3 regions of the Actinomadura sp. 9N215 genome follow, and region 2 is predicted to be linked to each of the others. Evidence: riboswitches for the same ligand, from Rfam matches in the RefSeq annotation. Region 2 holds a riboswitch; each other region holds the start of a gene.
What was found. A riboswitch is a leader RNA that binds a small molecule or an ion and turns the genes downstream of it on or off. The one in region 2 is predicted to bind cobalamin.

Region 1 (3,562 bases), on a different contig from region 2:
GCATGCGCCAGACGTCCTCGCCGTCCAGCAGGATCCGTCCCGAGGTGGGGCGCCGGGCGCGGTAGAAGGTGCGCAGCAGGGTGGACTTCCCGGCGCCGTTGGGGCCGACGAGCCCGACGATCTCCGCGGGCGCCGCCGTCAGCGAGACGGCGTCCACCAGGGGCCGGCCGTCGACGACGACCGACACGTCCTCGGCCCGCAGCGTCCCGGGCCGGGGCCCGGATCCGGCCCGGGACGCGGTCACCGCGTCCGTGGTCACCGGGCCCTGCCTCTCCGGGGGGCGACCCCCAGCCCCCCGGAAGAGGCGGCCCGAAGATCCTCGCTTCGCTGCGGTCATCGGACCGCCTTCCGCCTCATCAGGAAAAGGAAGAAGGGGCCGCCGACCAGCGCGGTGAGGATCCCGACGGGGATCTCCTCGGGACTGATCAGGGTCCGCGCCGCCAGATCGGCGACGACCAGGAACCCGGCGCCCAGCAGCGCCGCGGCGGGCAGGGCGCGGCGGTGGTCGGCGCCGACGAGCAGCCGCACCGCGTGCGGCATGATCAGCCCGACGAACCCGATCGAGCCGCTGACCGCGACGATCGCGCCGGTCATCAGGGCGACCAGCGTGAACAGCGCCCCGCGGAAGCGGTGCACGTCCAGTCCGAGGGCCGTGGCGGCCTCCTCCCCGGCCAGCAGCAGGTTGAGGGGACGGGACAGGCCGAGCAGGACCGCCGTGCCCGCGAGCACCACGGCGGCGGGGATCCACAGCAGCGTCCAGGTGGTGCCGGCCAGGCCGCCGAGCATCCAGCGCAGCGCCGACTCGGCGGCGCGGGGGTCGTCGGACGTGATGACCAGGTAGCTCGCGACCGCCGTGAGCACCTCGGCGGTGGCCACGCCCGCGAGGATCAGCCGCACCGTGGTCATCCGGCCGCCGGAGCGCGCCAGGAAGTACACCAGCACCAGGGCCAGCAGCGCGCCCGCGAAGGCGGCCAGCGGCATCGAGAAGATTCCGAACCACGCGACCGGGAACACCACCACGAGCACCGCGCCGACCATCGCGCCCGAGGACACGCCCAGCAGCATCGGGTCGGCCAGCGGGTTGCGGACCACGGCCTGCAGGACCATCCCGCAGACCGACAGGCCCGCCCCGACCACCGCGCAGAGCAGCACCCGGGGCAGCCGGACGTCCATCACGATCGTCTCGCGGACCGGCGACCAGACCGGGTCGGCCAGCGCGGGATGCACCTGGTGGAGCAGGATGCCCCACACCTGGCCCGGCGGGATCCGCACCGAGCCCGCGGCGATCCCCGCCGTGCCCGCCACCAGCACCAGCGCGCCGAACAGCGCCAGGACCAGCGGATAGGGAAGGCGGACGCGGCGCCGGGGGGCGGCGGCGACCGCCGTCCGTCCGCCGGAGACGCGAGGCTCGGCAACGCCGGTCATGTGGGACTCGCCGTCGTCGTTGTTGACGGACGTCCCACCGCACCCCCCGGGAACCGCGCCGGGTGCAGCTGGCGGGCGAGCGACTCGACCGCTCCGGCCGCCCGGACGCCGGTCACCGTGGACGACAGCGGCAGGACCGCGAACCGTTCGTTCCTGACGGCGGGAACGTCCTTCAACGCGGGGTTGGACAGCAGGAATCTCTTCTTGTCCTCGGCGGACCGGTCGCCGTAGTCGTAGATGACGATGACCTCGGGCGCCCGCGCGGCCAGCTGCTCGAACGAGACGTCCCCGTAGGCCTTGCGCACGTCGGAGAACAGGTTGGTCCCGCCCGCCAGCCGGATGATCTCGTCGCCGATGCCCGCGCCGCCCGCGGTGAGCACGGTCTTGTCGCCGCTGTCGTAGACGGCGACCTTGACCGGCGTCGCGGCGGGAGCGGGGGCGGCGAGCCGCGCCTTGACCCGGTCCAGGACGGCGCGCAGCGCGGCGATGCGCCGCTCGGCCCGGTCCGGCACGCCGAAGATCTTGGCGATGGTCCGGATCTCCTCGTCGACCGTGGCCATGGTCACCGGGCCCTTGGGGCACTCCTCGACGTTGAGGTGGGTGTCGATCCCGGCCTTCTTCAAGGTGGCCCGGCCGCGGCCCTCCTTCTCCTCGAACGTGCTGGCCCATCCGCCGTAGACGAAGTCGGGCTCGGCCGCGAGCAGCGTCTCGTAGGAGGGGTACTCCTTGGACAGCACCTTCACCCGGTCGTAGGCGGCCTGGAACTCCGGCAGGATCCGGTCGTCGAGGTAGCCCGTCCCGGCCATCGACCTCTCCAGGCCGAGGGCGAGCATCACCTCGGTCGCGTGCTGGTTCAGCGACACCGCGCGCCGCGGCGGCCGCTGGTAGACGGTCGTCACCCCGCAGTTGGTCACGGTCACCGGGAAGCCGGGCGGAGCCGCGCCCGCGCGACCGTCTCCGGCGCGCCCCGTGTCCCCGCCGCATCCGGCGATCAGCAGCACCGCGACGAGCAGCACCGACGCCCGCGCCCGGATACGGGTACGGAAAGCGGCGGTCGTCGCGGCGGCCCGGCGTGCGGTCGGACGGCGTGCAGTCGGACGGCGCGGCGCCGGGCGTGTCGAATCCCGTGACGCCGGGCGTGTTGAGCCCCTGGGCATGAAGCCCTCTCCTCTCTGGGGAGATCCGCCCCAGTCCAGTCGAGGAGGCGACCGCGTGAGTCTCCTGGCTCTCGGGTCGATGCTCGTCCCGGCCTTCCCGCCCGCTCGCACGGGCAGTGGCGTCGTCGGGATCCGCTCGCCGATCACAGTGGCGGGACCGCGCCGGAATCGCACCGGCTTCCTCGTCCGCCATCGCCTACACCGCACATGGTGACACACGTCGTAGTTGCAAGGAAGTCGCAATAATTCATGACAATGGGGATGAAAGTGTTACCTGTCGCGGCCCTTGACCTGGGCACGTGTGATCTTGACAGCCGCGGGAGCGAGACCGTACCGTCCCCCTGTTCCGCGGTTGTCCGAGGGAAATCCGGTGAGAGGCCGGTGCGGACGCGCCACTGTATCCGGGTCGGTGAGCCCGGGAGCCAGGTCACTCGGACCACCGCGACCTCATCGTCCGGGACGCGCAAGATCCCTTATGGAGGTACCCGTGAGTTCGCCGCCGGCTCCTGCTCGTGCTCCGATTCCCGGATCGGCCGGTGGCCGCTTGCGGTCTCCGCGCCGCGGCCCGGCCCCCTCGTCCTGATGGACGACGGCCGCCTGAACGACGCCTATCCGTTCACCGCCGTCGTCGGCCTCGACGACCTGAAGCTGGCCCTGCTGCTCAACGCCGTCTCCCCGCGGGTCGGCGGCGTACTGGTGCGCGGGGAGAAGGGCACCGCCAAGTCGACGGTCGTCCGCGCGCTCGCCGCGCAGCTCCCCGCCGTGGACACGGTGGCGGGCTGCCGGTTCGCCTGCGATCCGGCCGCGCCCGACCCGTCCTGCCCGGACGGCCCGCACGGCCCCGGCGCGCCGGCGCTGCGGCGGCCGTCCGCGCTGGTGGAGCTGCCGGTCGGCGCGTCGGAGGACCGGGTCGCCGGGTCGCTGGATGTGGAACGGGCGCTGACCGAGGGCGTCAAGGCGTTCGAGCCGGGGCTGCTCGC
Region 2 (3,562 bases):
CCAGCAGCCGGAACAGCGCGGTCGGCGCGTTGCCGATCGCGACGACCGCGCCGTCCAGCCGGTCCAGCCACAGGTCGAGGGCCGCCGCGCTGCGGGTGGTGCCGAGCCGCGCCGCGAGCGCCGGGACGCGCGGGTCGCCGAGCGTGCACACGATCTCGTTGCCCGCGGGCAGCCGCGCCCGGGTGATGCCTGACGCGACCATCCGCGCGTCGCACAGCACCGGCGCGCCGTCCAGCAGCGCGGCCCGCGCCTTCGCGACGACCCCCGGCGACCACGCGAGGTCGTCGACGAGGTCGGTCATCCCGCAGGCGTGGATCATGCGGACGGCGACGCGCGCCACGTCGTCCGGCAGGCCGGACAGGTCGGCCTCCGCGCGGATGGTCGCGAACGACCGCCGGTAGATCTCGGCGCCGTCGCGGATGTAGCCGGTCACCGCTCCGCTCCGCTCGCCGTCTTCAGGACGACCGTGCCGCGGGGCATCCCGCAGCGGCGGTCGCAGCCCGTCCAGTGGACGCGGGTCTCCGGTGCGCGGTCCAGGGCGTCCACCCAGCGGCGGGCCTCGCCCTGGACGTCGCCTTGCGACTTCGCGCAGCCGGGGCTGCCCGTGCACGCGCTGACGCCGACCCACGGCGAGTCCGGATCGGTCGCGAATCCCGCCGCGCCCAGCCGTCCCGCGAGCTGACGTGCGCCCGCCCGGGTCAGGTCCCGGACGACGACGCTGCGCCACGGCGTGATCCGCACGTCCTCGGAGATCTCGGCGAGCGTCTCGGCCTGGGCTCCCGTCAGCCGTCCCAGCGGCGGGACGGCCTCCAGCGCGACCCGTCCGTCCCGCTGGTCGATGATCCCGGCATGCGGAGGCGGGGGCTCGGGGACGCGCGGCCCGTCCGCCGGGCTGCCGCCGAGCCGCTCCGCGACGAGGCGCGCCCCGTCCGGCACCTCCGCCAGCCGCCACGCGTCGCCGCGGACGTCGAGGAACGCCTCCGCCGCCGCGACCAGCACCGTCACGGCGTTCTCGTACGGCAGGTCGAGGCGGGCTCCGGCCAGGAGCAGTCCATGGGGAGTCAGCGTCAGGTCGGCGTTCAGGGACGCGACGTCGCCGGTGCCGTCGTCCAGCGCGAACAGGAACCGGCCCGGGAGCCCGGCCAGCCGTGGACGCGCGCACAGCGCGAGGTCGAGTTCCGCGACCAGCGGATCCGTGCCGAGGACGCCGTGCCTCCCGCGTCCGCCGAGAGGCGAGGCGACGATGTTGCGCGCCCGCTCGTGCGCGGGCGACGGAAGCAGTCCCGCGGCCGCGACCCGTTCCGCGAGCGCCGCCGGGTCGCGCACTCCGCGCAGCTGGAGGTTGCCTCGGGATGTCAGCTCGATGACGTCGAGGCCCAGCTCGCGGGCGGCGGCGCCGAGCGTCCTGAGCTGCGCGGACGTCACCGCACCGCCGGGGACGCGGACGCGCGCCAGCGGGCCGTCCGCGGCGTCGTGAGTTTGCAGCGTCCCGGGGCACGCGTCGGCACGCGACCTCCCCATCGCTTGGACATTCGGCACGATGAGGATGTTAACCCCCGTCCTCCCGTCCCCCGCCCGCCGCCGGTCAAAGGACGAGCTCCGCTCGGCCACTGTTTGCGGGCGGCCCGCGCTGCCGTACGCTTCTGATCGACGACGGCAGTGGAGGAAGCCGGTGGGAATCCGGCGCGGTCCCGCCACTGTCACCGGGGAGCGAACCCCGCACACGGCCACTGTCCGCAGGGACGGGAAGGCCGGGGCGAGCGCCGATCCGGAAGCCAGGACACTCCAGCCGTCGTGACACCCGCGACCGGGGCGAGGACCCCAGGGGAGGATCCGCCGTGTCCGCCGACACGTCCGCGCAGGAGCGCATCGTCCTGCTGCTCTCGACGTCCGACACCGATCTGCTGAGCGCCCGCGCGTCCGGGGCCGCCTACCGCCTCGGCAACCCCGCGCGGCTCGCCGTGGACGACCTGCCCGACCTGGTCGAGGGCGCCGATCTCGTCGTCGTCCGGCTGCTCGGCGGGCGGCGCGCCTGGGAGGACGGCCTGGACGCCCTGCTGGCGGGCCCGCGGCCGGTGGTCGTGCTCGGCGGTGAGCAGGCGCCTGACGCGGAGCTGATGGAGCTCTCCACGGTGAGCGGCGGCGTGTGCGCCGACTCGCACGCCTACCTCGCGCACGGCGGCCCCGCGAACCTGACCGAGCTGCACGCCTTCCTGTGCGACACCGTGCTGCTGACCGGCCGCGGGTTCGCGCCGCCGCAGCCCACCCCCACGTGGGGACGGCTGGAGCGTGAGCCCCGCGCCTCCGAAGGCCCTGTGGTCGGGGTCCTGTACTACCGCGCGCATCACGTGGCCGGGAACACCGGCTTCGTCGAGGCGCTGTGCACCGCCGTGGAGGACGCGGGCGGACGGGCGCTGCCGGTGTTCTGCTCCTCGCTGCGCACGGCGGAACCCGCGCTGCTCGACACGCTCCGCGAAGCGGACGCGCTGGTCGTGACCGTCCTCGCGGCGGGCGGGTCGCGGCCCGCGACGGCCGGGGCGGGCGGCGACGACGAGGCGTGGGACGTCGGCGCCCTCGCCGAACTGGACGTCCCGATCCTGCAGGGCCTCTGCCTCACCATGCCCCGGGCCGACTGGGAGGCGAGCGACGACGGCCTGTCCCCGCTCGACGCCGCGTCGCAGGTCGCCATCCCCGAGTTCGACGGACGGATCATCACCGTCCCGTTCTCGTTCAAGGAGACCGGCGAGGACGGCCTGACCGTCTACGCCGCCGACCCCGAGCGCGCGGCCCGGGTCGCGGGCATCGCCGTCCGGCACGGCCGCCTGCGGCACACGCCGACCGCCGGGCGGCGCCTGGTCGTGATGCTGTCGGCGTACCCGACGAAGCACTCCCGCGTCGGCAACGCCGTCGGGCTGGACACCCCGGCGAGCACCGTCCGGCTCCTGGCCCGGCTCGATGGCGCCGGATACGACCTCGGCGACGGCTTCCCCGGCGTCGCCGAGCAGGACGGGGACGCGCTCGTCCACGCGCTGATCGCGGCGGGCGGGCAGGACGAGGACTGGCTCACCGAGGAGCAGCTCGCGGGCAACCCCGTCCGGATCTCCGCCGCGTCCTACGAGCGCTGGTACCGCACCCTCCCGCAGGATCTGCGGGACGAGATGGAGCGGCACTGGGGCCCGCCGCCCGGGAGGCTGTTCGTCCAGGACGGCGACATCGTCCTCGCCGCGCTCCGCGCCGGGAACGTCGTCGTCATGGTGCAGCCGCCGCGCGGGTTCGGGCAGAACCCCATCGCGATCTACCACGATCCCGACCTGCCGCCGAGCCACCACTACCTGGCCGCCTACCGCTGGCTGTCGGACGAGTTCGGCGCGCACGCGATCGTGCACGTCGGCAAGCACGGCAACCTGGAATGGCTGCCCGGCAAGGCGGCGGGCATGTCGGCGTCGTGCGGCACCGACGCGGCGCTCGGCGACGTCCCGCTGGTCTACCCGTTCCTCGTCAACGACCCCGGCGAGGGCACGCAGGCCAAGCGCCGCGCGCACGCCGTGCTCGTGGACCACAT
Region 3 (3,562 bases), on a different contig from region 2:
CGAAGTACTGCACCATGTCGTTGCGTTCGGGTTCGCCGTGGACGAGGACGTCCAGCCCGAGGTCTTCCTGGAGCGCGATGACGCGGGCGATCTCGTTCCTCATCGCTTGCTTGTAGGCGTCGGCGGTGACGCGTCCGGCGCGGTGGTCGGCGCGGGCCCGGCGGATCTCGGGGGTCTGCGGGAACGAGCCGATCGTCGTCGTCGCCAGCGCGGGCAGGCCGAGCTCGTCGCGCTGCGCGGCGAACCTGGCGGCGCGGTGGCCACGCCCCGCGCTGTCACCGAGAGAGTCCAGCCGGGCACGGACGCCGTGGTCGACACCGGCGGGCGGTGCCGGGGCCTCGGCCGGAGCGGGCACGTCCTCGGTCAGCGCCCGACCGACCGCGACGACCTCCGCGACCTTCTGCCGGGCGAACGCGAGCCGCCCCCGGAGGTCCGGATCCATCGATGCCTCGGCGTCCAGATCGATGGGGACGTGCAACAAGGAGCAGGACGTGCTCACCACGACCTGGTCGACGAGCCCGAGCAGTGACGCGCAGGTGGTCTTGGCGTGGCGCTGGTCGGCGCGCCATACGTTCCGTCCGTCGACCACTCCCGCCACGAGCGTCTTGCGCGGCAGCCCACCCATCGACGCGAGGACGTCGAGGTTGTCGGGCCCCGCCACGAAGTCGAGGCCGATCGCCTCAACGCGGCTCCCGGCCAGGGCGCGGAGCGCGTCCGCGCCGATCGTGCCGAAGTACGTGGCGACCATCAGCCGCGGCCTGCTCGTCAGGCGGCCAAGCCGCGCGTACGCGCGGGCGAGCGCGGCGATCTCGTCCTCGTTGCGGTCGGCGACGAGGGCGGGCTCGTCGAGCTGCACCCACGCGGCCCCCGACCCGGCCAGCCGCTCCAGGACCTCGGCGTACACGTCGATGAGGCCGTCGAGGAGGTCGAGCGGCCGGAACCCGTCTGGCGCGTCCGGGGCGGGCTTGGCTAGCAGGAAGTAGGTGAGCGGGCCGACCAGCACCGGGCGCGTCTCGATCCCGAGCGCTTTTGCCTCCCGGTATTCGACCAGCGGCTTGGCCGCGGAGCCGTCCGCCAGCCGGAACCGCGTGTCCGGACCCAGCTCGGGGACGATGTAGTGGTAGTTCGTGTCGAACCACTTCGTCATCTCCAGCGGCGGGACGTCCTGCACGCCGCGCGCCATCGCGAAGTACCGGTCGAGCCCCGTGAGGTGGCGGTACCGGTCGGGGACGGCGTCGACCAGCACGCTCGTGTCGAGCACCTGGTCGTAGAAGGAGAACGTGTTGGACGGGATCGCGTCCAGACCTGCGTCGCGCAGGCTCGTCCAGACGTTCGCGCGCAGCTCGGCGCCCGTCCTGGCGAGCGCGCCGGCGTCGGCGCGTCCGGCCCAGTAGTCCTCGGTGGCGACCTTCAGTTCCCGGTTGGCCCCGATTCGGGGATATCCGAGGATCGTCGTGTTCATGGCGGCTTCCCTCGCTGTGCCACAGGCGGCCGCGCGGGGAGGGGCACGCGACGGATCGCGCGGAGAAGCGCACGAAGGGACGCGCGCCGCCCGGCCTTCCCGCGAGGCCGCGCACCACCGCGCGCCGGGCGGCGCGCGGGCGGAGGCAGGTCTTCGGACTCGTGGGCATCGCTTCCCGGAAGAAGCGTCCTACTAACCGTCGCTTCCCAGGCCGTCAGGCCCAGTGCTTTTGACGGCGGTCGTTCCCACTCACCGCTGCGGGGCAGTCCCGGATTCGCACCGGGTTCCCTCTTACGACACTCGAAGCCGAGTGAACCGTCCGCGACCCGGAGTCTACCGGCGGGCCGGTCGGCTGCCGCACGTGTCGGGTGCTGCACGTGTCGGGGCCGCACCTTGGTCGCGACCTTTGTCGGCGGCCGGTCACGCTCGGATGGCGTCGATGAATTCGTCGAGTGCGCCGCGGCGGCGGGCCGAGGAAATGTGGTCGATGTAGTCCCGGGAGGCGATGATCTTTCCGTCCCGGACGCGGAGCACGAAGATGCAGGGGACCCGGAACGGTTCACCGCTTTCGGTCGTCCCCCGGTATTCGAATTCGGCGACGATCACTTCCGGGTCGGCGGTCTCGTGCACGGTGATGTTGGCGGGCTCCTGGCGGATGGGCGGGAGGCTCTTTCCGGCCGAGAAGTGTTTGCGCAGGTCGTCGCGGGTGCGCATCGGCTCGCTCTCGGACGGTGAGAAGGGATGCTCGACGCGGGTCTGGTCCGCGTACAGCTCGGGCAGCTCGTCCCAACGCCCTTCGGAGACCCCCCACACGAGTTTCAGGAACACTTCGCGGGGAGTGAGCGCCATGATGCCTCCTGCTGACACGGTAGGCTTCCGAAACGGACCGAAGTGGAGACTCCGAATATACGAAGTGGAGACTTCGGATGTCAATGGAACCCATGCGCGCCGACGCCCGCGACAACCGGGCCCGGATCCTGGAGGTGGCGGAGGAGGTCTTCGGCAGGGGCGGTTCAGCGGCCTCCACGGAAGAGGTCGCGCGGCTCGCCGGGGTCGGCATCGCGACCGTCTTCCGCCATTTCCCGACCAAGCGGGCCCTGCTGGAGGCCGTCCTGGTCAAACATTTCGACGGCCTGTGCGGGCGAGCGCAAAGCCTTGCCGAATCAGCCGATGCGGGTCAGGCGTTCTTCGATTTCTTCTCCCGGCTCGTGGACGACGCAGCGGGCAAACTCGCCATCGTCGAGGCGTTCACCGACGCCGGTGGCGACGCCGCGGGCAGGGCGGCGCAGGGGCCGCGTGACCTGCGCAAGGCGGTCGGCGTCCTGCTCGGACGCGCGCAGGACGCCGGGGCGGTCCGCGCGGACGTCGGCCTCGACGAGGTCTACGCGCTCCTCGTCGGCGTCTCACGGGCGTCCGCGCACCTTCGCCTCGACGAGCCGGTCCGCGCCCGCGCGCTCGGAATCATCTTCGACGGCCTCGCCCCCGGCGGCGACGAACGCACATCGCGCCTTCCTTAGGCAGGGGTGAGGGTGCTGTTCTCCAGGACGTAGACCGTGTCGGCGCGGCGGGCGAGGGTGTGGTCGTGGGTGACCAGGATGAGGGCGCGGTCGTCGGCGCGGGCCTGGTCGAAGAGGAGGTCCATGACCTGGCCCGCCGTGACCGGGTCGAGGGAGCCGGTGGGCTCGTCGGCGAGGATCAGGCGGGGGTCGCGGATGATGGCGCGGGCTATCGCGACGCGCTGCTGTTCGCCGCCCGAGAGGCTGGCCTGGGTGGCGTGCAGGCGTTCGCCCAGGCCGACGCGGCGGAGCGTCTCGTCGGCCAGTTCGTAGCGGCGGCGCAGGCGCCGGCCGCCCGCGTAAAGGAGCGGGGCCGCCACCTGCTGGCGGGCGGTGCGCCGTTGCAGGAGGTTGAGCTGCTGGAACACGAAGCCGATCGTCTCGCCGCGGAGCTGGGCGCGTTCGCGTTCGCGCAGGGTGGTGGTCTCCCGGCCGTACATCCGGACGGTCCCGGCGTCCGGGCTCTCCAGCAGGCCGAGGATGTTGAGGAGCGTGGACTTGCCCGCGCCGGAGAGCCCGACGATCGCGGCCGTCGCGCCGGGAC

Region 1: another riboswitch for cobalamin. It lies ahead of ACH34T_RS43545 (ABC transporter substrate-binding protein); the one in region 2 lies ahead of cobN (cobaltochelatase subunit CobN).
Region 3: another riboswitch for cobalamin. It lies ahead of metE (5-methyltetrahydropteroyltriglutamate--homocysteine S-methyltransferase); the one in region 2 lies ahead of cobN (cobaltochelatase subunit CobN).

The regions. Positions count from the first base shown of each region.
Region 1 is NZ_JBIRBA010000052.1:26,284-29,845, forward strand. It holds gene ACH34T_RS43535 (ABC transporter ATP-binding protein) at 1-259, opposite strand, end outside; gene ACH34T_RS43540 (FecCD family ABC transporter permease) at 334-1,425, opposite strand; gene ACH34T_RS43545 (ABC transporter substrate-binding protein) at 1,422-2,441, opposite strand; cobalamin riboswitch at 2,619-2,818, opposite strand; cobalamin riboswitch at 2,944-3,013, shown strand; partial or broken gene ACH34T_RS43550 (ATP-binding protein) at 3,165-3,562, shown strand, end outside.
Region 2 is NZ_JBIRBA010000011.1:4,190-7,751, reverse strand. It holds gene ACH34T_RS19420 (precorrin-8X methylmutase) at 1-433, opposite strand, end outside; gene ACH34T_RS19415 (precorrin-3B synthase) at 430-1,539, opposite strand; cobalamin riboswitch at 1,663-1,786, shown strand; gene cobN (cobaltochelatase subunit CobN) at 1,839-3,562, shown strand, end outside.
Region 3 is NZ_JBIRBA010000003.1:326,726-330,287, reverse strand. It holds gene metE (5-methyltetrahydropteroyltriglutamate--homocysteine S-methyltransferase) at 1-1,462, opposite strand, end outside; cobalamin riboswitch at 1,589-1,797, opposite strand; gene ACH34T_RS06950 (nuclear transport factor 2 family protein) at 1,883-2,311, opposite strand; gene ACH34T_RS06945 (TetR/AcrR family transcriptional regulator) at 2,389-2,979, shown strand; gene ACH34T_RS06940 (ABC transporter ATP-binding protein) at 2,976-3,562, opposite strand, start outside.